DNA from 2 places in the Streptomyces sp. NPDC051582 genome. Region 1 is predicted to be linked to the other one. Evidence: riboswitches for the same ligand, from Rfam matches in the RefSeq annotation. Region 1 holds a riboswitch; the other holds the start of a gene.

What was found. A riboswitch is a leader RNA that binds a small molecule or an ion and turns the genes downstream of it on or off. The one in region 1 is predicted to bind glycine.
Region 2: another riboswitch for glycine. It lies ahead of gcvP (aminomethyl-transferring glycine dehydrogenase); the one in region 1 lies ahead of gcvT (glycine cleavage system aminomethyltransferase GcvT).

Annotation. Positions count from the first base shown of each region.
Region 1 covers NZ_JBFAZJ010000003.1:242,793-257,440, reverse strand. The annotation lists gene glyA (serine hydroxymethyltransferase) at 396-1,652, opposite strand; gene gcvH (glycine cleavage system protein GcvH) at 1,669-2,052, opposite strand; gene gcvT (glycine cleavage system aminomethyltransferase GcvT) at 2,133-3,248, opposite strand; glycine riboswitch at 3,433-3,536, opposite strand; gene AB0M92_RS06720 (AAA family ATPase) at 3,826-4,449, shown strand; gene AB0M92_RS06715 (enhanced serine sensitivity protein SseB) at 4,556-5,293, shown strand; gene AB0M92_RS06710 (enhanced serine sensitivity protein SseB C-terminal domain-containing protein) at 5,350-6,090, shown strand; gene AB0M92_RS06705 (ABC transporter permease) at 6,584-7,576, shown strand; gene AB0M92_RS06700 (ABC transporter substrate-binding protein) at 7,618-9,378, shown strand; gene AB0M92_RS06695 (ABC transporter permease) at 9,496-10,497, shown strand; gene AB0M92_RS06690 (ABC transporter ATP-binding protein) at 10,533-11,597, shown strand; gene AB0M92_RS06685 (dipeptide ABC transporter ATP-binding protein) at 11,603-12,682, shown strand; gene AB0M92_RS06680 (trimeric intracellular cation channel family protein) at 12,813-13,469, shown strand; gene AB0M92_RS06675 (thioesterase family protein) at 13,527-14,378, shown strand; gene AB0M92_RS06670 (cysteine desulfurase family protein) at 14,496-14,648, shown strand, end outside.
Region 2 covers NZ_JBFAZJ010000013.1:6,056-20,703, forward strand. The annotation lists gene AB0M92_RS18215 (FHA domain-containing protein) at 1-565, shown strand, start outside; gene AB0M92_RS18220 (MerR family transcriptional regulator) at 670-1,443, shown strand; gene AB0M92_RS18225 (bifunctional nuclease family protein) at 1,507-1,980, shown strand; gene AB0M92_RS18230 (MerR family transcriptional regulator) at 2,182-2,820, shown strand; gene AB0M92_RS18235 (DNA polymerase IV) at 2,899-4,392, shown strand; gene AB0M92_RS18240 (PRC-barrel domain-containing protein) at 4,389-4,760, opposite strand; glycine riboswitch at 4,874-4,972, shown strand; gene gcvP (aminomethyl-transferring glycine dehydrogenase) at 5,171-8,056, shown strand; gene AB0M92_RS18250 (DUF5999 family protein) at 8,167-8,373, opposite strand; gene AB0M92_RS18255 (hypothetical protein) at 8,686-9,306, opposite strand; gene AB0M92_RS18260 (glutamate-cysteine ligase family protein) at 9,801-11,336, shown strand; gene AB0M92_RS18265 (CPBP family intramembrane glutamic endopeptidase) at 11,524-12,267, shown strand; gene AB0M92_RS18270 (PhzF family phenazine biosynthesis isomerase) at 12,275-13,099, opposite strand; gene AB0M92_RS18275 (PadR family transcriptional regulator) at 13,280-13,897, shown strand; gene AB0M92_RS18280 (SRPBCC family protein) at 14,018-14,446, opposite strand; gene AB0M92_RS18285 (EamA family transporter) at 14,618-14,648, shown strand, end outside.

The DNA of each region.
Region 1 (14,648 bases):
CGAGGTCGTCCGGGGCGGCGGCGGGCTCCGCCGTGAGGGCCGTCTCCAGGATCGGGGCGGACCCTGGCAGCCCGGCGGAGCGGGCCTGGACGCCGAGGAGGGAAGACGATCCACCGGGCCGGGGCGATGACCGCGCAGTCGGCGGACGCGAGCGTCGGCGGGGACGGGACCGAGGCGTGCGGCAGCCGGAAGGGACGGCGCGGGTCCGGGTCGGTGCGGCGGAAGGCGCCCACCGCGACCGGCCCGGTCGGGTCCGGGATCACCACCGCGGCCGGGACGACCGGGGCCCGGGCGATGGACCGCATCCGCCCGGGGCCTTCGGTCATGAGAAGGGCCCGGCCCCGTGCACCACCAGGGCCGGGCCCCTCCACGTCGTCGCCTGGAACCCGTGGAGCCTAGAGCGTCGGGTACAGCGGGAACTTCGCGGCGAGCGCCGAGACGCGCGCCTTCAGGTCCTCCGCGTCGTACGCGGGCTTCAGGGCCTGCGCGATGATCTCGGCGACCTCGGTGAAGGCCTCGGCGTCGAAACCGCGGGTGGCCAGCGCCGGCGTGCCGATCCGCAGACCCGAGGTGACCATCGGCGGCCGCGGGTCGTTCGGGATCGCGTTGCGGTTGACCGTGATGCCGACCTCGTGGAGGCGGTCCTCGGCCTGCTGGCCGTCCAGCTCGGAGTTGCGCAGGTCGACCAGGACCAGGTGCACGTCGGTGCCGCCGGTGAGGACGTCCACACCCACGGCCTTGACGTCGTCCTGGACCAGGCGGGCGGCGAGGATCTTCGCGCCCTCCAGGGTGCGCTCCTGGCGCTCCTTGAACTCGGGCGAGGCCGCCACCTTGAAGGAGACCGCCTTGGCCGCGATCACGTGCTCCAGCGGACCGCCCTGCTGACCCGGGAAGACCGCGGAGTTGATCTTCTTGGCCAGCTCCTGCGTCGACAGGATGACACCGCCGCGCGGACCGCCGAGGGTCTTGTGCGTGGTGGTGGTGACGACGTGGGCGTGCGGCACCGGGTTCGGGTGCAGACCCGCGGCCACCAGGCCGGCGAAGTGCGCCATGTCGACCATCAGGTACGCGCCGACCTCGTCCGCGATGCGGCGGAAGGCGGCGAAGTCCAGCTGGCGCGGGTAGGCGGACCAGCCGGCGACGATCAGCTGCGGCTTGGACTCCTTGGCGAGGCGCTCGACCTCGGCCATGTCGACCTGGCCGTCCTCACCGACGTGGTACGGGACCACGTTGTAGAGCTTGCCGGAGAAGTTGATCTTCATGCCGTGGGTCAGGTGACCGCCGTGGGCCAGGTTCAGGCCCATGATCGTGTCGCCCGGCTTCAGCAGCGCGAACATCGCGGCGGCGTTCGCCTGCGCACCGGAGTGCGGCTGGACGTTCGCGGCCTCGGCGCCGAAGAGCTCCTTGATGCGGTCGATCGCGATCTGCTCGACCACGTCGACGTGCTCGCAGCCGCCGTAGTAACGGCGGCCCGGGTAACCCTCGGCGTACTTGTTGGTCAGGACCGAGCCCTGGGCCTCCATGACCGCGACCGGAGCGAAGTTCTCCGACGCGATCATTTCCAGGGTGGACTGCTGGCGGGCGAGCTCGGCGTCGACGGCGGCGGCGACGTCGGGGTCGAGCTCGTGGAGGGGGGTGTTCAGAACGGACATCAGGTTCCCCTGGGACTCAGTTGTCGGAGTGGGTGAGCGCGGCGTACTCGTCGGCCGTCAGCACGTCCTTCGGCTCCTCCGAGAGACGCACCTTGAACAGCCAGCCACCCGCGAACGGGGCGGAGTTCACCAGGGCCGGGTCGTCCACGACGTCCTGGTTGAACTCGACGATCTCACCGGAGACGGGGGAGTACAGGTCGCTGACCGACTTGGTCGACTCCAGCTCGCCACAGGTCTCGCCCTCGGTCACGGTGTCGCCGACCGCGGGGAGCTGGGCGTAGACGACGTCACCGAGCGCGTTGGCCGCGAACTCCGTGATGCCGACCGTCGCGACGCCGTCCACGGCGTCCGACAGCCACTCGTGCTCCTTGGTGTAACGCAGCTGCTGGGGGTTGCTCATGACCTGATTCTCCTGGATGCGGGGGAGTGGATACGAACGGTGGTCTTGCGGAGTGAGACGGCCGGTACGGCGTACGGGCGCTACTTCTGCCGCTTGTAGAACGGCAGGGCCACGACCTCGTACGGCTCATGCGTACCGCGAATGTCCACGCCGACGCCGGAGGTGCCGGGCGCGGCGTGCGTCGCGTCCACGTAGGCCATCGCGATCGGCTTGCCCACCGTCGGGGACGGGGCGCCGGAGGTGACCTCGCCGATGACCTGGCCGTCGGCCACGACGGGGAAGCCGGCGCGCGGGACGCGGCGGCCCTCGGCGATCAGGCCGACCAGCTTGCGCGGCGCCTTCGTGGCGGAGCGCTCGGCGGCGGCCTCCAGCGCGGCGCGGCCGACGAAGTCGCCCTCCTTCTCGAACTTCACGACCCGGCCCAGCCCCGCGTCGAACGGGGTGAGGGAGGTGGTCAGCTCGTGCCCGTACAGCGGCATGCCCGCCTCCAGGCGCAGCGTGTCCCGGCAGGACAGGCCGGCCGGGACCAGGCCGACGCCCTCGCCGGCCTTGGTCAGGGCCTCCCACAGCCGGACGGCGTGCTCGGGGGCGACGAACAGCTCGAAGCCGTCCTCGCCGGTGTAGCCCGTACGTGCGATCAGCGCGGGTACACCCGCGACCGTGCCCGGCAGACCGGCGTAGTACTTCAGCCCGTCGAGGTCGGCGTCGGTGAGGGAGGCGAGGATGCCGGGGGATTCCGGGCCCTGGACGGCGATCAGCGCGTACGCGTCGCGGTCGTCGCGGACCTCGGTGTCGAACCCGGCGGCGCGCTCGGTCAGGGCGTCCAGGACGACCTGGGCGTTGGAGGCGTTCGCGACGACCATGTACTCGCTCTCGCCCAGGCGGTAGACGATCAGGTCGTCGAGGATCCCGCCGTCCTCCTGGCAGATGTGCGTGTAGCGGGCGCGGCCGACGCCGACGGTGGAGATGTTGCCCACCAGCGCGTAGTCCAGGGCCTTGACGGCCTCCGGGCCGGTCAGCGTGATCTCGCCCATGTGGGAGAGGTCGAAGAGGCCGGCCTTGGTGCGGACGGCGTTGTGCTCGTCGCGCTCACTGGCGTACCGCAGGGGCATGTCCCAGCCCGCGAAGTCGGTCATGGTCGCACCGAGCGAGCGGTGCAGCGCATCGAGGGCGGTCAGGCGGGGGGCAGTGCTCATGGGTGTGGCTCCCGGGTCCCAGGGCATGACATGACGAGGACGATCCTCCCCATCTGTCATCGGAACCTGAGAGGTTCGCCGAGAGTTCCCGGTCGGACCCGGGGAACGTCGACTTGCACCTTGGGTGGAGCGCACGCGGGTGCCGTCGCGGGGGACGGCGGCGCGGCTCGCTTTTCAGATCTGCCTCATCCACGCGGTACGGGGCCTGAGAGATTCAAGGGAGGTACTTGCTCCTTCGGCGCCCGGGCACCGCCTCACGGCGTGCCGGGACTCTCCCGCGCGGATTCAAGCGGCCGGTATGCAGTTGGTCCAGATGGCGCACATCATTGCACGCCGTCCGGGCGATCGGGCGTGCGGGCCCGAAAGAACGTGCGGAAGGGGTGCGCCGGTGGTGGCGGACCGGTGGTGACGGACCGGTGACGCATCCGGGACGCGGCCGGGATACACGACCGGAACCGGGGGCCCCGTATTACCGTCTCTTTACACTCAGTGGGCATGGGGCCCCCGCGGGGCCCGGATGGGGGAGGCGATCACTGTGCGGAGATTCGGAGTGCTGGCGTTGACCGGGACGGGGTCCGTGGGCGGGGTGCCGGCGGCGCGGCGGGCGCGCGCCGAGGGCGCTCCCGTACGCGACCTGCGCGGCCGGGGCGCGCACGGACCGCAGTGGCTCGGCTTCGCGGAAGGGGACATCGTCGTCGTGTCCGGCCTTCCGGGCGGCGGCAAGAGCACGCTGATCAAGCGGGCCGCCGAGGGCGGCGGCATCGACTCCCAGGACGTGCGCGAGCGCTGGGAGCGGCGGATGCCGAGGGCGCTGCCGTACGGGGTGTACCGGCCGCTGGTCCGCTTCGCCCACTACTGGGGGCTCTGGCGGACCCTGCGCTCCGGTGCCTCGGCGGTGGTCCACGACTGCGGAACGCAGAGCTGGGTGCGCGGCCTGCTGGCGGCGGCCGCGCGGCGGCGGGGCCGGGCGCTGCACCTGCTCCTGCTGGACACCAGCCCGGAGGAGGCGCTGGCCGGGCAGGAGGCGCGCGGGCGCGGGGTGTCGGCGTACGCCTTCGCCCGCCACCGGGGCGCGGTGGCCCGGCTGCTGCGCGACGCGGAATCGGGCCGCCTCCCGGCCGGCTGCACCTCGGCGGTCCTGCTGGACCGCGGCTCGGCCGCGTCGGTGACCCGCATAGCCTTCCGCCGGGACCCTGCCTGATCGGCACGCCCCCTCCACGCCCCCTCCCCGGCCCCCCGCCGTCCGGTGCCACCCGAGCCGTTAACCTCGGGCGACGGTACGGGCGACAACCACAGCGGAGGCGTAGATGCAGGGCGGCGGCTGGCCGGACAACGAGCTGGAGCAGGTGCTCGGAGCGGCGCTCGGGCAGGCGGACGCCGGGGCCCGGATCGTCGAGGTGCTCGGGCGCAGCCGGCTCTGGGTGCCGCTGCCCGGCGGCGCCGCCCCGGACGCGGCCGGCGGTCTCACGCTGCCCACCATGGAGATCAACGGGGCCCCGTACGTGCCCGTGTACAGCTCCGAGGCCCAGTTCCGGGCCTGCGCCGGCCCCGCCATGGACTTCGCCGTGGCCCCCGCCGTCGAGTTCGCCCGCGGCCTGCCCCCGCAGCTGGGCATCGCCGTGAACCCCGAGGGCGCCGTCGGCGTGCCGCTGCCCCCGCCCGCCGTGGCGGAACTCTGCCGCACCGGCCGGACCCCGCTCGACGGCCCCGCCACCGGCGGCCGCGTCCGGCTCTACGAGCCCGACTGGCAGGAGGACCCGGTGGACTTCCTGACCGCCGCGGCCGAGGAGTTCCGCGCCTGCGGCGTGGTCGCGGCCGCCCACCGCTGCCTGGCCAGCGTCGAGGGCGGGGCGCCGGAGCTCTACATCGGTGTCCGGCTGCTGGGATGGGAGCCCGGGATGCGGAACGCCCCGATGGACGCCCTCGGCCGGGCCCTGGCCCGCGTCGCGCCGCCCTGGCCCGTGCAGTTGATCCTCCTCGACGCCGCGCAGGACCCGGTGGTCGACTTCATCGCCGAGCGCGTACGCCCCTTCTACCTCGCGTAGCGCCGCTTAAGCTGGGTGCCGATACGGGTGGACGGGCGGACGAAGAGGGGTACCGGGTGAGTGCGTCAGGCACGGCCGCGGCCGGGCAGGTCGAGCACATGATGCGCCAGGTGACGCCCGGGCGCTTCGAGAGCTACGAGTCGCTTCTGCACGCCCTCGCCGAGGGCCGGCTGTGGATGCTGCTCTGGCAGGGGCAGCCGGGCTCCCCGGACGCCCAGTACGGCGGCATGGAGGTCGAGGGCCTCGGGTACGCGCCCTGCGTGACCTCCCCCCAGGAGCTGGCCGCCAGCGGCTGGAGCCGGGGCTACGAGGTGGTCACCGGCCGGGACATCGCCCGCGCCCTCTACCCGGACCGCTGGGGCCTGTGGCTCAACCCGCACGCCCAGGGCGGCGGCCTCGGCATCCCCTGGGCCGACCTGCGCCGCATCGCCACCGGCCTCGACCGGATGCCGGCCGGCCCGCTGCGGCTCTCCGAGCCCGCCCTGGAGCTCCCGCAGTTCTACGGGCTGCTGACCCAGCACGCGCACCGCACCCCCGCCGTGCGCTCGCTGCGCCGCGCCTGGGTGCAGCCCTCGCTGGGCTCCCCGTACCTCGCGGTCGGGCTCGACCTGTACGACGCCTCCGCGCCCGCGCTGGAATCCGTACGGGAGATGATGCGCCAGTCGGTCGGCGCGGTGCCCGAGGGCGTGCCGGTGTGCACGGTGGCGCTGGCGGACGAGCACGACCCCGTCGCGATGTGGCTGCGCGCCCAGACCCGCCCCTTCTACGACCGCGAGGGCCAGGCTCCGGCGTACTGAGCCGGCCCCGGTCCACGGACCGGGACGACCGTATCGACCCAACCGAAGGCCGCGGGGAACGATCGTTCCCCGCGGCCTTCGACTTGTCCGGATTTCGCCGCCCTTGTGGGCCCAAAACGCATGGTCCTACCGCGAGTTGGGCGCCATGTCCGATTGCGTACCGAACGGACGGGCTTGATCCGCTCAGGCGAGAGCGAAGTCCGGATAACGGGAACCCGACCCTCACATCACGGTTGCGCATCCATTCATCTGCGGGTCTGGCGGCTGATCGCAGCGCCGATGAAGACTCCCCACCCAAGAGCCGGTCAGTCCTTCCAGGCCCGGTTCGGCAAATGATTTTTTGCTTGTGGCTTTGCACGGCACTTCCCGCAATTCCTGCACCTCACACGCGTCCTGCGTATCACCACGCACTCCGAGCGCCACTCCGCACCAACGCCGCCACAGCGGCGGGCATGGGCCGGCAACCCGTCGGCCGAGAGGGGTCCCCACCACGATGACGGCACCACTGCATGACACGAGCGCGGAATCACCCGCTCCCGTGTCCGTAGCCGACGTCCCAGCCAAGGCCATCGAAGGCCGCTCGCCCGGCCGCATCGCCTGGATGCGGCTCAAGCGCGACAAGGTCGCGCTGACCGGCGGCGTGGTCGTGATCTTCCTGATCCTGGTGGCGGTCTTCGCGCCGCAGATCGTGAGCCTGCTGGGCCACCCGCCCAACGAGTTCCACGAGGACCTGATCGACCCGGACCTCGGCACACCGATCGGCTCCTTCGGCGGCATGAGCTCCGACTTCCTGCTCGGCGTCGAACCCACCAACGGGCGCGACGTGTTCAGCCGGATCGTCTACGGCGCCCGCATCTCGCTGGTCGTCGCCTTCCTGTCGGCCTTCGTGTCGGTCACGATAGGCAGCCTCCTCGGCGCACTCGCCGGGTTCATAGGCGGCTGGGTCGACGGCGTCATCAGCCGCATCATGGACCTGCTGCTCGCCTTCCCGCAGCTGCTGTTCACCATCGCCCTGGTCTCCGTCGTCCCCAACTCCCTCTGGGGGTTCTCGGGTTCGGGCGTCCGGATGGGCGTGCTGATCGTCGTGATCGGCTTCTTCGGCTGGCCGTACATCGGGCGCATCGTCCGCGGCCAGACGATCTCCCTGCGGGAGCGCGAGTACGTCGAGGCCGCGCGCAGCCTCGGCGCCGGGCGCGGCTACATCCTCATCAAGGAGCTGCTGCCCAACCTGGTCGCGCCGATCCTCGTCTACTCGACGCTGCTCATCCCGACCAACATCCTGACGGAGGCGGCCCTCAGCTTCCTGGGCGCCGGCGTCAAGCCGCCCACCGCCTCCTGGGGAAAGATGCTCTCCGACGCCATCCCCATCTACCAGGACGACCCCGCCTACATGGTGGTCCCCGGTATCACGATCTTCATCACCGTCCTGGCGTTCAACCTCTTCGGGGACGGGCTGCGCGACGCACTCGACCCCAAGGGCAGCTGAACAGCTTCAACGATTCACCCACCAATGGAGGTTGGACCAACGTGATCCGCAGAAAGCAGGCATTCGCGATCACCGCCGTGATCGCCGCCCTGTCCCTGACCGCCGCTTGCGGTGGCAGTGACGGCGACACGAAGACCGAGGGCAAGGGCGGCGCCGCCTTCAACGCCGCCACCACCGGCATGGTGAACCCCTCGGACGCCAAGGGCGGCGAGCTCAAGCTCTGGTCGCCGCAGGACGTCGACTACCTCGACCCGGCGCGTGCCTACTACGGCTTCGTGTGGGACATCCAGCGCCTCTACGTGCGTCAGCTGCTCGCGTACGACAGCAAGCCGGGCAAGGACGGCAGCAAGCTCGTCCCGGACCTCGCCGAGGGCCTGCCGGTCCTGAGCAACGAGGGCAAGACGTACACCCTCAAGATCAAGGACGGCGTCAAGTTCGAGGACGGCACGCCGATCACCTCGAAGGACTTCAAGTACGGCATCGAGCGCGTCTTCGCGCAGGACGTGCTGTCCGGCGGTCCCACCTACCTGATCGACATCCTGGACCAGGGCCAGAAGTACCCCGGCCCGTACAAGGACACCGACGCCAACAAGATGGGCCTGAAGTCCGTCGAGACGCCGGACGACAAGACGATCGTCTTCAACCTGGCGAGCGCCAACTCCGACTTCAGCTACCTGCTGGCGATGCCGTCCTCCTCGCCGGTCCCGCAGGCCAAGGACACGGGCGCCACCTACACCAACAAGCCCGTCTCCACCGGCCCGTACAAGGTCGAGAGCTTCACCGCGAGCAAGGGCGCGACCTTCGTCCGCAACGAGAACTGGGACCCGAAGACCGACACGATCCGCAAGGGTCTGCCGGACAAGGTCTCCTTCACGGTGACCACCAACCCGGACGACATGGACGCGCGTCTGCTGTCGGGCGACATCGACCTCGCCATCGACGGCACGGGCATGCAGCAGGCCGGCAAGAACAAGGTCCTCAAGGACGAGAAGCTGAAGGCCAACGCGGACAACCCGTTCACGGGCTACATCCGCTACTTCGCCTTCCCGACCACGGTCGCGCCGTTCGACAACATCGAGTGCCGCAAGGCCGTCATCTACGCGGCCGACCCGAAGTCCCTGCAGACCGCCCGCGGCGGCCCGACCAGCGGTGACCTCGGCGCGAACATGCTGCCGCCCGGCATCCCCGGTGCCGACAAGGGCTACGACCCGTTCAACCTGACCAAGGGCGAGCCGCAGGAGGCCAAGGCCAAGGAGGCCCTCAAGGCCTGTGGCAAGCCGGACGGGTTCGAGACCACCATCGCGGTCCGCAACAACCGCGCCCCCGAGGTGAAGACGGCCGAGTCGCTCCAGGCCTCGCTCGCCAAGGTCGGCATCAAGGTCACCATCGACCAGTACGACGGCAAGCTCTCCTCCTCCGTGATCGGTTCGCCCGAGAACGTGAAGAAGAAGAACTACGGCATCATCGTGATGGGCTGGGGCGCCGACTACAACTCCGGCTCGGGCTTCCTCCAGCCGCTCGTTGACGGATCGTTCATCCAGCCCAACGGCAACAACAACTACACGATGATCAACGACCCGGAGATCAACCAGCTGTTCAAGACGGCTGCCGCCGCCGCGACTCCGGAAGCCGCCGCCCCGTTCTACACGGACATCAACAAGAAGGTCATGGAGAAGGCCCTCTACCTTCCCATCAACTTCGACAAGGCCTTCGTCTACCACAACCCGCGTCTGACGAACGTCTACTTCAACGACTCCATGGGCAAGATCGACCTGGCCACGGTCGGCATCGCCGCCAAGTAACAGCAGGCAAGTGCCTTCACCGCACATGCGCTAGTCCGAAGGGCAGGTGAAGGCCGCAGGCGGCGGCTGCCGTCCCCACGAGGGACGGCAGCCGCCCGCCCCGGGCGGCCGACTGCAGTGCTCGTCTACCTCATACGGCGGCTGTTCAACGTCGTCGCCACGCTGTTGGTGGTCTCCGTGGTCACCTTCGGCATCTTCTTCGCGGTCCCCAAGATCACAGGCAGCGATCCGGCCCTGATGTACGCCGGTCGCGAGACCAACGAGACCGCCCTGGCGGGCATCCGCGTGAAGATGGGCTTCGACAAGCCCATCTCCGAGCAGTACCTGACCTTCGTCAAGGGCATCTTCGTCGGCCGTGACTACGACGGCGGCACGGATGTCACCCACTGTGCGGCCCCCTGCTTCGGATACTCCTTCAAGACCGAGGCGCCCGTCTGGGAGACCATGGTCGACCGCATGCCGGTCACCCTTTCGCTCGCCCTCGGCGCGGCGGTCATCTGGGTGATCGCCGGTGTGGCGACCGGTGTGGTCTCGGCGCTCAAACGCCGGACCGCCGTCGACCGCACGGTGATGGTCGGCGCGCTCGCCGGCGTCTCCCTGCCGATCTTCTTCACCGGCATGGTGGCCCCCGCGATCTTCGTCTACGGCCTCGGCTGGCTGGACGTGTCCAACTACAGACCACTCACCGAGGATCCGCTGGCCTGGCTCAACTCCATGATCCTGCCCTGGGTGACCCTGGCCTTCCTCTTCGCCGCCACCTACGCCCGCATCACCCGCGCCACGATGCTGGACGTGCTCGGCGAGGACTACATCCGCACCGCCCGCGCCAAGGGACTCAAGGAGGGCGTGGTCATCCGCAAGCACGCCCTGCGCTCCACCCTCACCCCGATCGTCACGATGTTCGGCCTCGACCTCGGCGGACTCCTCGGCGGCGCGGTGCTCACCGAGACGACCTTCAACTTCCAGGGTCTGGGGACGGCGGCCGTCGCCGCCATCGGTCAGGGCGACCTTCCCGTGATCATGGGCGTCACCCTGCTCGCCGCGCTGTTCGTGGTGATGGCCAACCTGATCGTGGACCTGCTGTACGCCGTCATCGACCCGCGCGTGAGGCTGACGTGACCGAGAACCCCACCACCGGCAGCGGGCCCGCGTTCGTGCCCGAGCAGGCCGGGCCGCCGGCTCAGGGCGCGGCCTTCCTGTCCGTACGCGACCTCAAGGTGCACTTCCCGACCGACGACGGTCTGGTCAAGTCCGTCGACGGGCTCTCCTTCGACCTGGAACGCGGCAAGACGCTCGGCATCGTCGGCGAGTCCGGCTCCGGCAAGTCGGTGACCTCGCTGGCCATCATGGGCCTGCACCGCACCGGCAACGCCCGCAGCCGCCCGCACATCTCGGGCCAGGTCGTGCTCGACGGCGAGGACCTCGTACGGGCCGACGCCGACCACGTGCGCAAGCTGCGCGGCCACAAGATGGCGATGGTCTTCCAGGACCCGCTCTCCGCGATGCACCCGTACTACTCGGTCGGCAAGCAGATCATCGAGGCGTACCGGACCCACCACGACGTCGACAAGAAGACCGCCCGCACCCGGGCGGTCGAGATGCTCGACCGCGTCGGGATCCCGGAGCCGCACCGGCGCGTCGACGCGTACCCGCACGAGTTCTCCGGTGGTATGCGCCAGCGCGCGATGATCGCGATGGCGCTGGTCAACAACCCCGAACTGCTCATCGCGGACGAGCCGACCACCGCCCTCGACGTCACCGTCCAGGCGCAGATCCTCGACCTGATCCGCGACCTCCAGAAGGAGTTCGGGTCCGCGGTCATCATGATCACGCACGACCTCGGCGTGGTCGCCGAGATGGCCGACGACATCCTCGTGATGTACGGCGGCCGGTGCATCGAGCGCGGCAGCGCCGAGAAGGTCTTCTACGAACCCCGCCACCCCTACACCTGGGGCCTGCTCGGCTCCATGCCGCGCATCGACCGCGAGCAGACCGAGCGCCTGATCCCGGTCAAGGGCTCGCCGCCCAGCCTCATCAACATCCCGAGCGGCTGCGCCTTCAACCCGCGCTGCCCGTACGCCGACGTCCCCAAGGGCGGCATCACCCGCACCCAGCGGCCCGAGCTGACCGAGGACGGCGGCCGGCACTGGTCCGCGTGCCACATGTCGCACGAGGAGCGGACCCGGATCTGGACCGAAGAGATTGCGCCGAAGCTGTGACCGACATGAAGAAGACGGACGCGCCGCAGGCCTCGGAGGCCCAGCCGCTGCTGAAGGTGACCGGCCTGGTCAAGCACTTCCCCATCAACAAGGGGCTGCTGCGCCGGCAGGTCGGGGCCGTCAAGGCCGTGGACGGCATCGACTTCGACGTCCGGCGCGGTGAGACGCTCGGCGTCGTCGGCGAGTCCGGCTGCGGCAAGTCGACGATGGGCCGGCTGATCACGCGCCTGCTGGAGCCGACGGACGGCACGGTCGAGTTCGAGGGGCGCGACATCACGCACCTGTCGGTCTCCGGGATGCGCCCGCTGCGCCGCGACGTGCAGATGATCTTCCAGGACCCGTACGGCTCGCTGAACCCGCGCCACACGGTCGGCACGATCGTCGGCGCCCCCTTCAAGCTCCAGGGCGTCCAGCCCGAGGGCGGCCTGAAGGCGGAGGTGCAGCGCCTGCTGTCCCTGGTGGGCCTCAACCCGGAGCACTACAACCGGTACCCGCACGAGTTCTCGGGCGGCCAGCGCCAGCGCATCGGCATCGCCCGCGCGCTGGCCCTCAACCCGAAGCTGGTCGTGGCCGACGAGCCGGTCTCGGCGCTGGACGTGTCGATCCAGGCGCAGGTGGTGAACCTGCTGGACGACCTCCAGGAGGAGCTCGGCCTCACGTACGTGATCATCGCGCACGACCTGTCGGTCATCCGGCACGTGTCGGACCGCATCGCGGTGATGTACCTCGGCAAGATCGTGGAGCTGACCGACCGCAAGTCGCTCTACGAGAACCCGATGCACCCGTACACCAAGGCGCTGCTGTCGGCCGTGCCGGTGCCGGACCCGCGCCGCCGGGGTGCGAAGAGCGGCCGCATCCTGCTCAAGGGCGACGTCCCGTCGCCGATCTCGCCGCCCTCCGGCTGCCGCTTCCACACGCGGTGCTGGAAGGCCACGCAGATCTGCACCACCCAGGAGCCGCCGATGCTGACGCCGGCCACCGGCCACCAGGTGGCCTGCCACCACCCGGAGAACGCCGCCGACCAGGCCCCGGGCGACCCGGCCCTGCCGGGCGCGGCCGAAGCCCTGGCCGTGGTCTCGGAGTAGTCCGCCGCCGCCGCCGCGCCGCCGCCGCGCCGCCGTCCCGGGCCTCAGGCCGGAGCCCCGGGACGGCGGCGTGCGGCTGCCCGGGCCGTCCCCGTCGAACCGCCGCCCGGGCGCGCTGCACAATGGGGCGGTGCTCCACGATCTCTTCCCGCCCGGGATCCAGCATGCCCTGGACCTCGCCGGCATCTTCGTCTTCGCCACCGCGGGTGCGCTGCTCGCCGTGCGCAAGAACTTCGACGTCTTCGGCATCTGCGTGCTCGCGCTCGTCACCGCCCTCGGCGGCGGCCTCTTCCGCGACCTCGTGATCGGCGCCGTCCCGCCGGCCGCCTTCGGCGAGCTCAGCTTCTTCGTGACCCCGCTGGTCGCGGCGGTCATCGTCTACTTCCTCCACCCCGAGGTGCAGCGGATCAACCGCGCCATCAACGTCTTCGACGCCGCCGGCCTCGGCCTGTTCTGCGTCACCGGCACGACCAAGGCCTACGAGTTCGGCCTCGGGCTGACCGCGTCCGCGGCGCTCGGCGTGGCCACGGCCGTCGGCGGGGGCGTCCTGCGCGACGTACTGGCCAACGAGGTCCCCTCGCTGCTGCGCGACCGCGAGATGTACGCCGTCCCCGCGATCGTCGGCGCCGCGATGGTGGCCCTGTCCATCGCCTTCGACGCCCTCAACGCCGCAACGACCGCCGCGGCGATCGTCACGACGTTCGTGCTCCGGCTCCTCGCCATGCGCTACCACTGGCGGGCGCCGCTGGCCTGGAACCGCCGCTCCTCGGTGGCCGAGGAGCCGTAACCTGCATGTAGCAATGGAAAGCTACCGCTTAGTAGCTACCGGCGGTAGGCTGAATCCATGGCATACGCAGCGGCCCAGGCCTCCATCGGCGACAGCGAATTCGACCGGGACACCACCGTCACCGCGCGCGCGGACGATTCCGGCGTGTACGACGCGGAGCTCTCCGCCGGATGGACGATCATCACCGCCGTGAACGGCGGCTACCTGCTGGCCCTGGTCGGCCGGGCCCTGTCGGCCGCCCTGCCGCACCCGGACCCCTTCACCGTCTCCGCCCACTACCTGACCTCGTCGGTGCCCGGTCCCGCCGTGATCCGCACCGAGGTGGTCCGGATCGGGCGCACCCTCTCCACCGGCCAGGCCTCCCTCTTCCAGTACGACGAGAACGGCGCCGAGATCGAGCGGATCCGGGTCGTCGCCTCGTACGGCGACCTCGCCTCCCTCCCGGACGACGTCCGCACCACCGCCGTCCCGCCGGTGTTCCCGGCGTACGAGGACTGCCTCGGCCCGGAGGCCGGCCCGGCCCCGATCCCCGGCAGCAACGCGATCGTGGACCGGCTCCGGCTGCGGCTGGATCCGGCCACCGCGGGCTGGGCGGTCGGCGCGCCCTCCGGCAAGGGGGAGATGCGGGCCTGGTTCGAGCTGGCCGACGGCCGCGACGCCGATCCGCTGTCGATGCTGCTCGCGGTGGACGCGCTGCCGCCGACCTGCTTCGACCTGGGCCTGATGGGCTGGAGCCCCACCATCGAGCTCACCGCGCACGTCCGCAGGCGCCCGGCGCCCGGTCCGCTGCGGATCTCCATCACCACCCGGAACCTGGCCGGCGGCTTCCTGGAGGAGGACGCCGAGGTCTGGGACTCCGCGGACCATCTGGTGGCCCAGTCCCGCCAACTGGCCCGCGCCCCGCGCTGACCCGGGGACCCGGCCGCTTCGAGCCCCCGCCTTCGGGCCCCGGTCCGGGCCGCCCCGGACCCCCCGCCGCACCGGGGGGTCCGGGGCCCCGGGGGGGACTCGTAGAATCAGGGGATCATGGCCTACCTCGACCACGCCGCCACCACCCCGATGCTCCCGGAGGCCGCTGCGGCGATGACCGCGCAGTTCGCCGCCACGGGCAACGCGTCCTCCCTCCACGCCGCCGGCCGCCGTGCCCGCCGTACCGTCGAGGAGGCCCGCGAGGCCCTC
Region 2 (14,648 bases), on a different contig from region 1:
GCCGCGGCGCGAGGAGCCGTCCATGTCGGCCGAGCAGGTTTGCAGCAGGTGCGGACACCGCAGCGATGCGGCCAGCCGGTTCTGCTCCAACTGCGGCGCGCCGCTGCGGGCGGGCCTGACGCCGGAGCGTGCCTCGGAGACCACGTCCACCATCTCGATCTCGGGCCTTGAGGCCTACGAGGCCGAGGCGTCGGGACAGCAGCACGTGTCGTCCTCGCTGTCCCCCGAGGCCCAGGCCGCGGTGGAAGCTCTGCCTCCGGGTTCCGCTCTGCTCATCGTGCGGCGCGGTCCCAACTCCGGCAGCCGCTTCCTGCTGGACGGTGAGCTGACCACGGCGGGCCGGCACCCGCAGAGCGACATCTTCCTGGACGACGTGACGGTCTCCCGGCGGCATGTCGAATTCCGCAGGAGCCAGGACGGCGGCTTCACCGTCGCCGACGTGGGCAGCCTCAACGGCACGTACGTGAACCGTGAGCCGATCGACTCCGTCGCCCTGCACAACGGCGACGAGGTGCAGATCGGCAAGTACCGGCTGGTCTTCTACGCGAGCCTGCGGGGCATCTGATCCTTCCCCTGGGGTGTGCCCGGGGGGTCCCCCGCCCGGGCTCCGTCCGGGGGACCCGCACCTCCGGACTCCGTCCGGGGGACACCCCCCAGAGGGAAGGTCCCATGCTGCGCATCCCCACCGGCGGTGCCCCGAAGAGCGGCACCGCCGGCAGCGTCGGCTCGGCCGGGCGGCTGGTGAGCATCGGAACGGTGCTCACGCTGCTGCGCGACGAGTTCCCCGAAGTCACGATCTCGAAGATCCGCTTCCTGGAGGCGGAGGGGCTCGTCGAGCCCCGGCGCACACCTTCCGGATACCGCAAGTTCAGCACCGAGGACGTCGAGCGGCTGGCCCGGATCCTGCGGTTGCAGCGAGACCACTACCTGCCGTTGAAGGTCATCCGCGAGCAGCTGGACGCGCTCGCCCGCGGTGAGCAGATCCGTATCCCCGCGCCCACGGCGCACGGGGATTTCGTCGATCCCGCGAGTCCCGGCGCCGTCTACGGCGAGGTGGGCCGGGAGCGGGCCGCCGCGCCCCGGGTGGGGCGCGCCGAGCTGCTCGCCGCGGCCGAGGTCGACGAGGCCCAGCTCGCCGAGTGGGAGTCGTACGGGCTGATCGGCGAGGCCCCGGGTGGCGGATTCGACGCCGAGACGGTCACCGTGGCACGCCTGGTGGCGGATCTGGGCCGCTTCGGGCTGGAACCGCGCCACCTGCGGGCCATGAAGGCCGCCGCGGACCGCGAGGCGGGTCTGGTGGAGCAGGTCGTGGCACCACTGCGCCGCCACCGCAACCCGCAGACCAGGGCCCATGCGGAGGCCACGTTGAAGGAGCTCGCGGGACTCTCCGTACGGCTCCACGAGGCCTTGGTGCAGACCGCTCTCGGGGTCCGTCTGCACTGACCTCGGGGATCTCCGAGGGGGCCCGACTACCCAAACCTGCCGAGCAGGTCCTAGGGTTGCTGTGTGAACGAGCTCGACGTTGTGGGTGTCCGGGTGGAAATGCCCTCCAACCAACCGATCGTGCTCCTGCGTGAAGTGGGAGGCGACCGGTACCTCCCCATCTGGATCGGACCGGGGGAGGCGACCGCCATTGCCTTCGCGCAGCAGGGCATGGCCCCTGCCCGCCCGCTGACGCACGACCTGTTCAAGGACGTGCTGGAGGCGGTCGGCGAGGAGCTCACCGAGGTCCGGATCACGGATTTGCGGGAGGGCGTCTTCTACGCGGAGCTTGTCTTCGCCAGCGGGGTGGAGGTGAGCGCGCGTCCTTCCGACGCCATAGCGCTCGCCCTGCGCACCGGAACGCCGATCTACGGGAGCGACGGCGTGCTGGACGACGCCGGAATCGCCATTCCTGACGAGCAGGAGGACGAGGTGGAGAAGTTCCGCGAGTTCCTCGACCAGATCTCCCCGGAGGACTTCGGCACCGGCCCGCAATGAGCCGGCGGCCGCGCCGGCCGTGCCGTCCACGACGCGTGTCCACGGGGAGCATCAGCCCATTCGGATAGCCTTTCCCCGGCACAGGACACGGGAAACCACTCTCAGGGTGATTATCACTCGGCGTGCCGAGTGTGGCGATCGTTGACGCACCCCTGGTGACTGCCTACCTTCGAGGGGGCAGGTCAAGGACGGAGGGTCGGCGTGAGAGTCACGGGCGACGGTACGACCGGGGGCATCCCCGTGCGAAGTGACGGTGGGCCGTACCCGCTCCACGGCAGTGCGGCGGGATCCGCGCGCCGTCAGCCGGACAGTACGCCGGTCGCGCCGGTGGGAGCGGAGCCGGCACCCGAGCAGGTCGGCTACCGGGGACCGACCGCGTGCGCCGCGGCGGGCATCACGTACCGCCAGTTGGACTACTGGGCGCGGACCGGGCTGGTGGAGCCCACGGTGCGCCCCGCCAGCGGGTCGGGGACGCAGCGCCTCTACAGCTTCCGGGACGTGGTGGTCCTCAAGATCGTCAAGCGTTTCCTGGACACCGGGGTGGCGCTGCAGAACATCCGGACCGCGGTCCAGCACCTGCGCGACCGCGGGTTCTCGGACCTGGAGCGCATGACGCTGATGAGCGACGGCGCCACCGTGTACGAGTGCACCTCGCCGGACCAGGTCGTGAGCCTGCTCCAGGGCGGCCAGGGCATCTTCGGCATCGCCGTGGGCGTGGTCTGGCGCGACGTGGAGAACGCGCTGTCGCAGCTGCACGGCGAGCGGGTCGACACCGGTGAGACGGTGGTCGGACACAACCCGACGGACGAGCTGGCGGCGCGGCGCAACCGGGCCGGCTGAGCACGCTTTCCGGCGCGGCCCGCACACCCGGGGCCCGGCCCCGGCCGAATGTCAGTGGCATGAGGCAGCATCGGGGCTGTGAGAGCCGCGCCGACCATCCTGCATCTGGACATGGACGCCTTCTACGCCTCCGTGGAGCAGGCGTCGAAGCCGAGCCTGCGCGGCAAGGCCGTGATCGTCGGCGGACTCGGGCCGCGCGGAGTCGTCGCCACCGCTTCTTACGAGGCCCGGCGCTTCGGGGTGCATTCGGCGATGCCGACGGCCCAGGCGCGCCGGCTCTGCCCGAACGGCGCGTACCTGATCCCGCGCTTCCGGCTGTACCAGGCGGTCAGCGAGGTGGTCATGGGGCTGCTGCGGGAGCTGTCCCCGTTGGTGGAGCCCCTCAGCCTGGACGAGGCCTTCGTGGACCTGGAGGCGGGCGGGACCGCCTTCGATTCGAAGGGCGCCCGGGAGACGGGGGAGCGGCTGCGGGCGGACATCCGGGCCGTGACGGGCCTGAGCGGGTCCGTGGGGCTGGCGGGATCCAAGATGCTGGCCAAGGTGGCGTCGGAGGAGGCCAAGCCGGCCGGGCTGCTGCTGATCGAACCGGGCACCGAGCGGGAGCTGCTCGCCCCGATGTCGGTGCGGACCCTGCCCGGGGTGGGGCCCGTCACCGGGGAGCACCTGCGGCGGGCCGGTATCACCACGGTCGGGGAGCTGGCCGAGGCCGGCGAGGACGAGCTGGTCCGGATGGTCGGGCGCTCGCACGGGCTCGGGCTGTACCGGATGGCGCTGGGACTGGACGACCGGCCCGTGGTCGCCGAGCGCGACGCTAAGTCGGTGTCGGTGGAGGACACCTTCGACGTGGACCTGCACGACCGGGTGCGGATCCGCACCGAGGTGCAGCGCCTCGCCGACCGGTGCGTGCAGAGGCTGCGCGGCTCGGGGCACTCGGGGCGCACGATCGTGCTGAAGGTGCGGCGCTACGACTTCTCCACGCTGACCCGCTCCGAGACGCTGCGGGGGCCCACGGACGATCCCGCGGTGGTGCGGGAGGCCGCGGCGCGGCTGCTGGAGGCCGTGGACACCACGGGCGGGGTTCGGCTGCTCGGGGTGGGCGTGACGGGCCTGGCGGACTACACGCAGGAGGACCTGTTCGCGCAGTCGCTGGCGGCGGAGGAGGCTGCGGCCGCGGAGGCGGTCGCCGGGGCCGCAGCCGCGGAGGGTGCCGCGGGGGCCGCCGCGGGAGCTGGAGGCGTAGCGGCGGATGGTGCGGCGGAGTCCGGTGGGCCTTCGGGGGCGGTGGGGCCTGGAGGGCCTGGAGGGGCCGCCGAGGGCGCGGAGGCCGGGGGGCCGGGCGGGGAGCCCGAGGCCGCCCCGGAGCGGCGCTGGGCGGCCGGGAGCGACGTACTGCACGCCGTGTACGGGCCCGGCTGGGTGCAGGGCAGCGGGGTCGGGAGGGTGACCGTGCGCTTCGAGCAGCCCGGATCGCCACCGGGCCGGGTGCGCACCTTCCGAGTGGACGACCCCGAGCTGGAGCCCTCCGATCCGCTGCCCCTCGTGGGCCGTGCCGATCCGCGGCCGGCGGCTTAGGGGCCGTCCTCCCCGTTCGCCAGGCGGCCGAAGTCGCGGCGGATGTCCGACGGGAGGGAAATGTCCAGGCCGTAGTGGTGGTAGAGCTGGAGTTCCTGTTCTGGGGAGAGGTGGCGGCCGACGCCGAAGTCCGGGGCGTCCTTGATGAGGGAGCGCTCGAAGGGGACCCGCAGGGTGTCGTCGACGACCTCGCTCGGCTCCAGCGGGACGAACGCGTCCCGGCTGAACAGGCCCGTCCGGACGGCGGCCCACTCGGGCACGCCCGTGGCATCGTCGAGGTACACCTCGTCGACGGTGCCGATCTTGGTTCCGTTGCGGTCGAACGCCTTGCGGCCGATCAGGCTGCGCGGATCGATGTCGGTCTGCACGGTCCCTCCATATGGTCGCAACTCCTCCGTAATGACTACAGAAGGGCATTTCCGCAGTGCGGGCCACTCGAAGCAGGGGCCAGAACCTCGCTGGTAGGCTGGGTGACGGCTGTTGACCCTGTGCGGGAGAGTCCTCCGAGTGAGAACGACGGAGGCGCCGAAGGAGCAAATCCTCCCCGGAATCTCTCAGGCATACGTACCGCACGTGACGAGGCCACTCTGGAAAGCAGGGGCGGGTACCGGGCGCGCAGTGCCGGTTCCCCTCCTCACCGACGGTGAAAGCCGGAATCCGCGGGTCACCCCCGCGACTCCGGTGAAGCTCTCAGGTTGAGATGACAGAGGGGGAGGCCGTCCGGGTGCCCGCGCCGTGGTGCCCCTCGCAGGTCGTACGACCCAGGAGGCCTCCGTACATGACCGCCAACCGCATTCCGCTCTCCCAGCTGGAGCGAGGCATCCCCTTCGAGCAGCGCCACATCGGCCCGGATGCCGAGGCGCAGGCGAAGATGCTCGCCCACGTGGGCTACGGCTCGCTGGACGAACTGACCGCCGCCGCGGTACCGGATGTGATCAAGAGCGCCGAGGCGCTGAACCTGCCCGAGGCGCTGACCGAGGCCGAGGTGCTGGCCGAGCTGCGCACGCTCGCCGACCGCAACCAGGTCCTCACGCCCATGATCGGTCTCGGCTACTACGGGACCTTCACCCCGCCGGTGATCCTGCGCAACGTGATGGAGAACCCGGCCTGGTACACGGCGTACACGCCCTACCAGCCCGAGATCTCGCAGGGCCGCCTGGAGGCGCTCCTCAACTTCCAGACCGTCGTCGCCGACCTCACCGGCCTGCCGACCTCCGGCGCCTCCCTCCTCGACGAGGGCACGGCGGCCGCCGAGGCCATGACGCTGGCCCGCCGCGTGGGCAAGTCCAAGGGCAACATCTTCCTGGTAGACGCCGACGCGCTGCCGCAGACGATCGCCGTGATCGAGACCCGCGCCGAGCCGATCGGCATCGAGGTCGTCGTCGCCGACCTGTCCGGTGGCATCCCGGCCGAGGTCGCCGAGCGCGGGGTCTACGGCGTGCTCCTCCAGTACCCGGGCGCCTCCGGCGCCGTGCGGGACATCAAGCCGGTCATCGACCAGGCGCACGAGCTCGGCGCGATCGTCGCCGTCTCCGCCGACCTGCTGGCCCTGACCCTGCTGACTTCCCCGGGCGCGCTCGGCGCGGACATCGCGGTCGGCACCACCCAGCGCTTCGGCGTCCCGATGGGCTTCGGCGGTCCGCACGCCGGCTACATGGCCGTCCAGGACAAGCACGCCCGCTCGCTGCCGGGCCGCCTCGTCGGCGTCTCCGTGGACGCGGACGGCAACAAGGCCTACCGCCTCGCCCTGCAGACCCGTGAGCAGCACATCCGCCGCGAGAAGGCCACCAGCAACATCTGCACCGCGCAGGTGCTGCTCGCCGTCATGGCCGGCATGTACGCCGTCTACCACGGCCCCGACGGCCTGCGGACGATCGCCCGCCGCACGCACCGCTACGCGAGCCTGCTCGCGGCCGGTCTCCGGGCCGGCGGGGTCGAGCTCGTGCACGGCTCGTACTTCGACACCGTCACCGCCCGGGTGCCCGGCAAGGCCGCCGAGGTCGTCGCCGCCGCCCGCCAGGGCGGGGTCAACCTGTTCCAGGTCGACGCCGACCTCGTCTCCGTCTCCTGCGACGAGACGACGCTGCGCGCCGGCATCGAGGCCGTCTGGGCCGCCTTCGGCGTCACCGCGGACATCGAGACGCTCGACGAGACCACGGCCGAGGCGCTGCCCGAGGGCCTGCTGCGCTCGGACGACTACCTGGCGCACCCCGTGTTCCACCAGCACCGCAGCGAGACCGCGATGCTGCGCTACCTGCGCAAGCTGGCGGACAAGGACTACGCGCTGGACCGCGGCATGATCCCGCTGGGCTCCTGCACCATGAAGCTCAACGCGACCACCGAGATGGAGCCGGTCACCTGGCCCGAATTCGGCCAGCTGCACCCGTTCGCCCCGGTCGAGCAGGCCGAGGGGTACCTCACGCTCATCACCGAGCTGGAGGAACGTCTCTGCGAGGTCACCGGCTACGACAAGGTCTCCATCCAGCCGAACGCCGGCTCCCAGGGTGAGCTCGCCGGCCTGCTGGCCGTCCGCGCCTACCACCGGGCGAACGGCGACGAGCAGCGCACCGTCTGCCTCATCCCGTCCTCCGCGCACGGCACCAACGCCGCCAGCGCCGTGATGGCCGGCATGAAGGTCGTCGTCGTCAAGACCGCCGACGACGGCGAGGTGGACGCGGCCGACCTGCGCGCCAAGATCGAGCAGCACCGCGACGAGCTCGCCGTGCTGATGATCACGTACCCCTCGACGCACGGTGTGTTCGAGGAGCACGTCGCCGACATCTGCGCCCAGGTGCACGAGGCCGGCGGTCAGGTGTACGTGGACGGCGCCAACCTGAACGCCCTGGTGGGCCTGGCCAAGCCGGGTCACTTCGGCGGCGACGTCTCGCACCTGAACCTGCACAAGACCTTCTGCATCCCGCACGGCGGCGGCGGCCCGGGCGTCGGCCCGGTCGGTGTCCGGGCGCACCTGGCCCCGTACCTTCCGAACCACCCGCTCCAGCCCACGGCGGGTCCGGAGACGGGCGTCGGCCCGATCTCGGCCGCCCCGTGGGGCTCGGCGGGCATCCTGCCGATCTCCTGGTCGTACGTGCGCCTGATGGGCGGCGAGGGCCTCAAGCGCGCCACCCAGGTGGCGGTGCTCGGCGCGAACTACATCGCCAAGCGCCTGGAGCCGCACTACCCCGTGCTCTACACCGGCCCGGGCAACCTGGTCGCGCACGAGTGCATCATCGACCTGCGCCCGCTGTCGAAGGCGACGGGCGTCAGCGTCGACGACATCGCCAAGCGCCTGATCGACTACGGCTTCCACGCGCCGACGATGTCCTTCCCGGTGGCCGGCACGCTGATGATCGAGCCGACGGAGTCCGAGGACCTCGCCGAGATCGACCGCTTCTGCGACGCGATGATCGCCATCCGCGGCGAGATCGAGCGGGTCGCGGGCGGCGAGTGGCCGGTGGACGACAACCCGCTGGCCAACTCCCCGCACACCGCGGCGGCGCTGGGCGGCGAGTGGAACCACCCGTACAGCCGCGACGAGGCCGTGTTCCCGGGCGGGGTCACGGCGGCGGAGAAGTACTGGCCGCCGGTGCGCCGGATCGACGGCGCCTTCGGCGACCGCAACCTGGTCTGCTCCTGCCCGCCGCTGGACGAGTACGACAACTGACACATTCGTGTGAAGTGACTGCATGACGAAGGGCCGGTCCGGGAGAATCATTCCCGGGCCGGCCCTTCGTCGTTCTCTTGCGCTCCGTTCCCGTTCAGTGCTGTCGCCGGCTAGGCCGCCTTCATCACATGCGCCGCCGCGAGCGGGCGGTGCGGGGCGATGATCTGGCCGTCCGGCAGCAGCTCACCGGTGTCCTCGAAGAGCAGGACGCCGTTGCACAGCAGGCTCCAGCCCTGTTCCGGGTGGTTGGCCAACGGCTTGGCGGCCTCCCGGTCGGCGGAGTCGGCTGACGGGCACGCTGGCTGGTGCTGGCACATGGATGCGTTCTTTCGCTGCGGTGTGGTCTGTGTGCTGCGGCTCGAAGCTTTGTTCATGGCCGCCCCCCGTATCAACGTCTTGGTTTGGTCAGGGTCCCAGTGTTGCCCTCCGGAGTTGCGTCCGCAGGGATTTCCCGGCAGCTGTCCTCATAGATTGATGACGCATCACCCGTGCGGGCGGTTCAGCTCAACTCCCCTGTCATTTCGGGTGGTTCGGGGGTGGCCCGACTGGGCTAGGCCGAATGGGTCGTACGGACCACCGGCAGGGAACGCACCTGCTCAGCGCCGCCGGACCGCAGCCTCGAAACCCGCTCAGGCGGCCGGTGCGGCCAGCGACGGCGGGACCGGCGGGCTCGGTGGAGTGAGTCGGTGCGTCATCACGGGCAACAGCTCGGACACCGGGTGCGGCCGGTACGGGGCGATGCCGGGCGGGGCCGGGGCCAGCGGAACCAGCAGGTCCGCGGCGGCCGGCAGCCCGGCGGAGGGGTCGGCGCCGACCGCCCCGTGCAGCCACAGCGTGAGCATGTACAGCTCCGGTACGGACAGCAAGCGCGGCTGGTAGTTCTTGCCGAGGGATTCCGCCTGGCGCAGGGCGCGTTCGGTGGCGGCGACGTAGGGGCCCTCGAAGAAATGGGAGAAGACCCAGCCGTCCGGCGTCAGCCGGGTGTCCGCGGCGGCGACGTAGCGGTCGCCGCTGCGGATCAGGAACCGCCAGGCGGTCAGCCGGGTGCGGGGCGGGCGGCCCCCCGTCGCCAGCTGGGAGACGTTCAGCCGGTCCAGGACGTGGACCGGCAGCGGCAGTTCGGCGGTCATCGGACCCTGCAGCGCGCGCAGGGCCGGAGTGTGCGCCTCGTGGACGGCGGTGGGGGAACCGAGTGCCGCGAGGACGCTGCGCAGGGCGGGCGCGGGAGCCGGAGGGACATGCAGCGGCATGGTGGGTCGCCTCTCACTTGGGAGACCTGGGGAACGGGGCAGGTGCGGACGGCGCTGTCGCATTCTGGGGCCAGAGGGGGGCTGAGGGGCAATGGCCGCGCGCCAACTCTCTGCCTCGTTTGCGGAGTTTATACGACATGTGTTCACGCAGTGTTTCGGGTAGCTGTCCCGCCTATTGCCGACAAGTCGCTTACCGGTCCCGCTGTCATGGCTTTCATGCCGCTTGCGCGCGAACATGTCGCGCTGACCTCGGAGGTTACCGGACGGGGGCTCGGCTGGAAAGCGCCCATTATCCGGAACCGGCAAAACCCGCGCGGAATTTGCATACGACGCCTTGCCAAGTGAATGTGCCATAGCGCCCTTCGGCCAAACCGGCGCGCGCTCCCCGCCACGCACGCCCCCTCGGCGTTATGGATCTCGCCTCCGGGGCATCATCGACCGTACACGCGCGCCCGGGTGGCATGGGCCGGGCGCAATCGAGGAGGGACGCTCCGATGGGGGAGAAGGTCGTGGCGGGCGGATTCGACCTGTCCGATCGGCAGAGGTATCGGAGGAAGCTCCACGAGTGCCTGGAGGGGCTGGAGCGACTTCTGGCGGAGAAGAGGTTCGATCGCCCCAAGAACATGATGGGGCTGGAGATCGAGCTGAATCTGGCGGGTTCGGACGGGTTGCCGAGAATGGTGAATGCGCAGGTTCTGGAGCGGATAGCGAGCCAGGATTTCCAGACCGAACTCGGAATGTTCAACCTGGAGGTGAACGTACTTCCGCACCGTCTCGGCGGTCGGGTATTCGACCAGCTCGCCGAGGAACTGAGCGCGGGTCTCGGCTATGCGCACCGACAGGCGGCGGAGATGGACGCCGGGGTGGTGATGATCGGCATCCTGCCGACGCTCACCCGCTCCGACCTGGTCGCCGCCAACCTCTCCGCGGTGGACCGCTACTCGCTGCTGAACGAGCAGATCCTGATGATGCGGGGCGAGGACTTCCTGCTCGACATCGACGGGGTGGAGCGGCTCAGCTGGAGCACCGGGTCGATCGTCCCGGAGGCCGCCTGCACCTCCGTACAACTCCACCTGCAAGTGACGCCCGGGCGGTTCGCCGACGTGTGGAACGCGGCGCAGGCGGTGACGGCCGTGCAGATAGCCGTCGGCGCCAACTCGCCGTTCCTGTTCGGGCGCGAGCTGTGGCGCGAGTCGCGGCCACCGCTGTTCACGCAGGCCACCGACACCCGGCCGCCCGAGTTGCAGGCCCAGGGGGTGCGGCCGCGGACCTGGTTCGGGGAGCGCTGGGTGGAGTCGGCGTACGAACTCTTCGCCGAGAACGTCCGGTACTTCCCGGCCCTGCTGCCCATCTGCGACGAGGAGGAGCCGCTGCGCGTGCTCGCCGAGGGCGGGGTGCCGAGCCTGCAGGAACTGGTCCTGCACAACGGGACGGTCTACCGGTGGAACCGGCCCGTGTACGGGGTCGCCGACGGGATGCCGCACCTGCGGGTGGAGAACCGGGTGCTGCCGGCCGGGCCGACGGTCGCCGACGTGGTGGCGAACGCCGCCTTCTACTACGGGCTGGTCCGCACGCTCGCCGACGAGCAGCGGCCCGTGTGGACGCGGCTGCCGTTCGCCGAGGCGGAGGCCAACTTCGACGCGGCCTGCCGCTACGGCATCGACGCACGGCTGCGCTGGCCGCGCCGGGGCCGCGGCGGCGGGCTGGCGAGCGTCTCCGCCGTACGGCTGGTCCTGGACGAGCTGCTGCCGATGGCGGCGGCCGGACTGGACGCGTGGGGCATCGAGCCCGCCGACCGCGACCACTACCTCGGCATCATCGAGGAGCGCTGCCAGCGGCGGGTCAACGGGGCGACCTGGCAGGTGGACACCTACCACCGGGCGCTGGCGTCCGGGATGGAACGGGACGAGGCGCTGGCGGCCGTCACCCGGCGCTACAGCGAGCTGATGCACAAGGGCGATCCCGTGCACACCTGGCCGGTGGGACTGGCGGACGAGGAGGTGGGCGCCGCGGTGCCGGTACGGCGCTGATCCGGCCGCCCCCGCGTCGGCTCCGGGCCCGCTGCGGGTCCGCTTCAGGTCCGCTCCGGGTCCGGTGATCCGCTTCCCCTGCCGAGGGGGCAGTATGGGGTGGACGAAGCGGAACGGCGGGACGGAGTCGGACGTGCGGGCGGAGCCGGAGCCGGTGGTCAAGGCGTTGCACGAGGACGGGCGCGCAATGCTGCGCACCGAGACGCTGCTCGTGCTGGCGCTGTCGCTGGGGGCGAGCGCCGTCTCCTCGCTGATCAGCTTCATCGGATCGCTGACCAAGCCCGGCGGCCTCAAGGACCAGGCCGCCACCCTGAACGGCTCGTACGCCCCCGGCCGGCCCTGGCTGGACCTGGCCTGGCAGCTGTTCGGCATCGGCACCGCCCTGGTGCCGGTGCTGCTGGTCGCCCACCTGCTGACCCGGGAGGGCGTGCCGGGGCTGCGCGTGCTGGGCTTCGACCGGAGCCGGCCCGGCTGGGACCTGGGGCGCGGGGCCCTGGTGGCGGCCGGGATCGGCAGCGCGGGGCTGGCCTTCTACCTGGGGGCGCGGGCGAGCGGGTTCAACCTGACGGTGGTGCCGGAGGCGCTGCCCGACGTGTGGTGGAAGTTCCCCGTACTGATCCTCTCCGCGGTGCAGAACTCCGTGGTGGAGGAGGTCATCGTGCTGGCGTACCTGCTGCGCCGGCTCGACCAGCTGGGCTGGTCGCCGACGGCCGCCCTGCTGGCCAGCTCGGCGCTGCGCGGCTCGTACCACCTCTACCAGGGCATCGGCGGGTTCATCGGCAACATGGTGATGGGCGTCGTCTTCGTCCTCGCCTACCGCCGCTGGGGCCGGGTCATGCCGCTCGTGGTCGCGCACGCCCTGCTCGACATCGTGGCCTTCGGCGGGTACGCGCTGCTCGCGGGCAAGGTGGGCTGGCTGCCGACGCCGTAGACACCCCCTAGGCGTGGGGGTGTGCGAGCAGTTCGCCGTCGATGACGGTGACCGCGTTGCCGGTCAGCAGCGTACGGTCGCCCGCCAGCTCGACCGCGACGAGTCCGGTGCGCGCGCCGCCCTGGAGGCCGACGAGTGAGGTACGGCCCAGCCGGGCGGCCCAGAACGGGGCGAGCGCGGTGTGGGCGCTGCCGGTAACGGGGTCCTCGTCGATCCCGACGGCCGGGAAGAAGCCGCGGGAGACGAAGTCGTACCCGCAGGAGGGGTCCTCGGCGGCCGCGGTGACGATCACCCCGCGGCGGGCGTGGCCGCGCAGGGCGGCGTGGTCGGGGGCGAGCTCCCGCACGGCCCGCTCGTCCGCCAGCTCGACGAGCAGGTCGCCGATGTGTTCGGACGTGTCGTGCACGGACTTGATCTCCGCGCCGAGGGCGTTGCGCACCACGGGATCCGCTTCCACCGGGGTCAGCGAGGACGTCGGGAAGTCCATGGTGATCGTCGAGTCCCCGGCCGTTTCGGCGGTGAGGATTCCGCACCGCGCGGAGAACCGGATCAGCCCCGTGGCCAGGCCGCTCGTCGCGATGACGTGCGCCGTGGCGAGCGTGGCGTGGCCGCACATGTCGACCTCGGCGGCCGGGGTGAACCAGCGCAGGGCCCAGTCGGCGTCCCCGCCGGGCGGCAGGGGGTGGGCGAAGGCGGTCTCGGAGAGGTTGACCTCGGCGGCCACCTGCCGGAGCCAGGAGTCCGGGGGGAACCCGCCGTCGAGGAGGAGCACTCCGGCGGGGTTGCCGCGGAAGGGGCGGTCGGTGAAGGCGTCGACGATTCGGAGGCGCATGGACCGACGGTAGGGCCGTTTCTCGATCGCCGACAAAGGCCAATCGCGGATGACTGGCCTGGTCGCAGCCGTGTTCGGTATGAGTTTCCGATATATCGTTGACGTGTCGCGATGGGTCAGCGATAGTTGAGGCATCGCAAGAGCGATGACGGGAAACCGAAAGACGAAAGGAGCGCAGCCATGCGTTCTCACGGACAGCACGACCACGGACAGCACGAGCACGGACGGGGCCACGGGCACTGCGGGCCCGATCGTCGGGAGGAGTTCAAGGGGCGGCGCGCCGCCTTCGGCCCGTTCGGACCGCCCTTCGGCGGCGGCCCCTGGGGCGGGCGCGGCGGACGCGGTGGACCGCGCGGCCGGGCCCGGCGCGGAGATGTGCGCGCCTCGATCCTGGCGCTGCTCAAGGACCGGCCGATGCACGGCTACGAGATGATCCAGGAGATCGGCGAGCGCAGCGGCGGGGCCTGGAAGCCCAGCCCCGGATCGGTCTACCCGACCCTCCAGCTGCTTGAGGACGAGGGGCTCATCTCCAGCGAGAGCGAGGGCGGCAAGAAGCTGTTCACGCTCACGGACGCCGGCCGCACCGAGGCCGAGTCCGGCGCGGAGGCCCCCTGGGCCGATGCCGGGCGCGGGTTCGACTTCGAGGCGATGCACGAGGTCCGGACGGCCGGGATCGGCCTGTTCGAGGCCTTCGGGCAGGTCTTCAAGACCGGCTCGCCCGAGCAGCGCGAGAAGGCCCTCGCGGTCATCAACGACGCCCGCAAGAAGCTCTACCTGATCCTGGCCGACGAGCACTGAGCCGGCCCGCACGATGGAAACGGCGCGCCCCGCGAGTCCTCTCGCGGGGCGCGCCGCCGTATGCGGGTGCCCGCCCGGGAAGGGGTCGGGGCGGGGTGGGGTGGGGGCCGGGTGGGGCGGTCAGGCGACCAGGCCGGCCAGCTTGCGCAGCGATTCGTTCAGGGCGGCGGTGGCGGAGTCCTTGAGCTTGCCCGCCATGAGGGAGACGGCGGCCCCGTTGAACTCCCCGTCGATGCGGACCGTGGTGGCCGCGCCGTCCGGGACCAGGGTGTACCGGGTGAGGATGGCCACGCCCATCGGGCCCTTGCCCGTAATGGCGAAGAGGCGCTCGTCCTCCAGCTCCGAGACGCTCCAGGCGACCTCGGCCGGGAAGCCCATCATCTTCATGTTCTCCACGAAGGTCGCCCCGACCGCGAGGGTCTCGGGGCCGCCCTTGGGGAAATTGGTGTGGGTCATGCTCCACTCGCCGTACGCCGCCCAGTCCGTCAGCTGGGCCCAGACCTTCGCGGCGGACGCCTCGATGCGTGATTCCGCGGTCACTTCGGCCATGCGGCCACCCCTTCTCGTCGGGTACGTGCGGCGGAAGGTAGCCCCGGCGGGCGGAACATTCAATACTGACGACCTGTCAGAAATCATCGGTGCGGTCACGCGCGGTCTCGGATCCGTCTCAACAGGTGTCACGCCCATGACGGTCCTGACCGGCCCTGCCATGATGGCCCGATGCAAGCGTCAGGGAGAAACGCCGGACTGG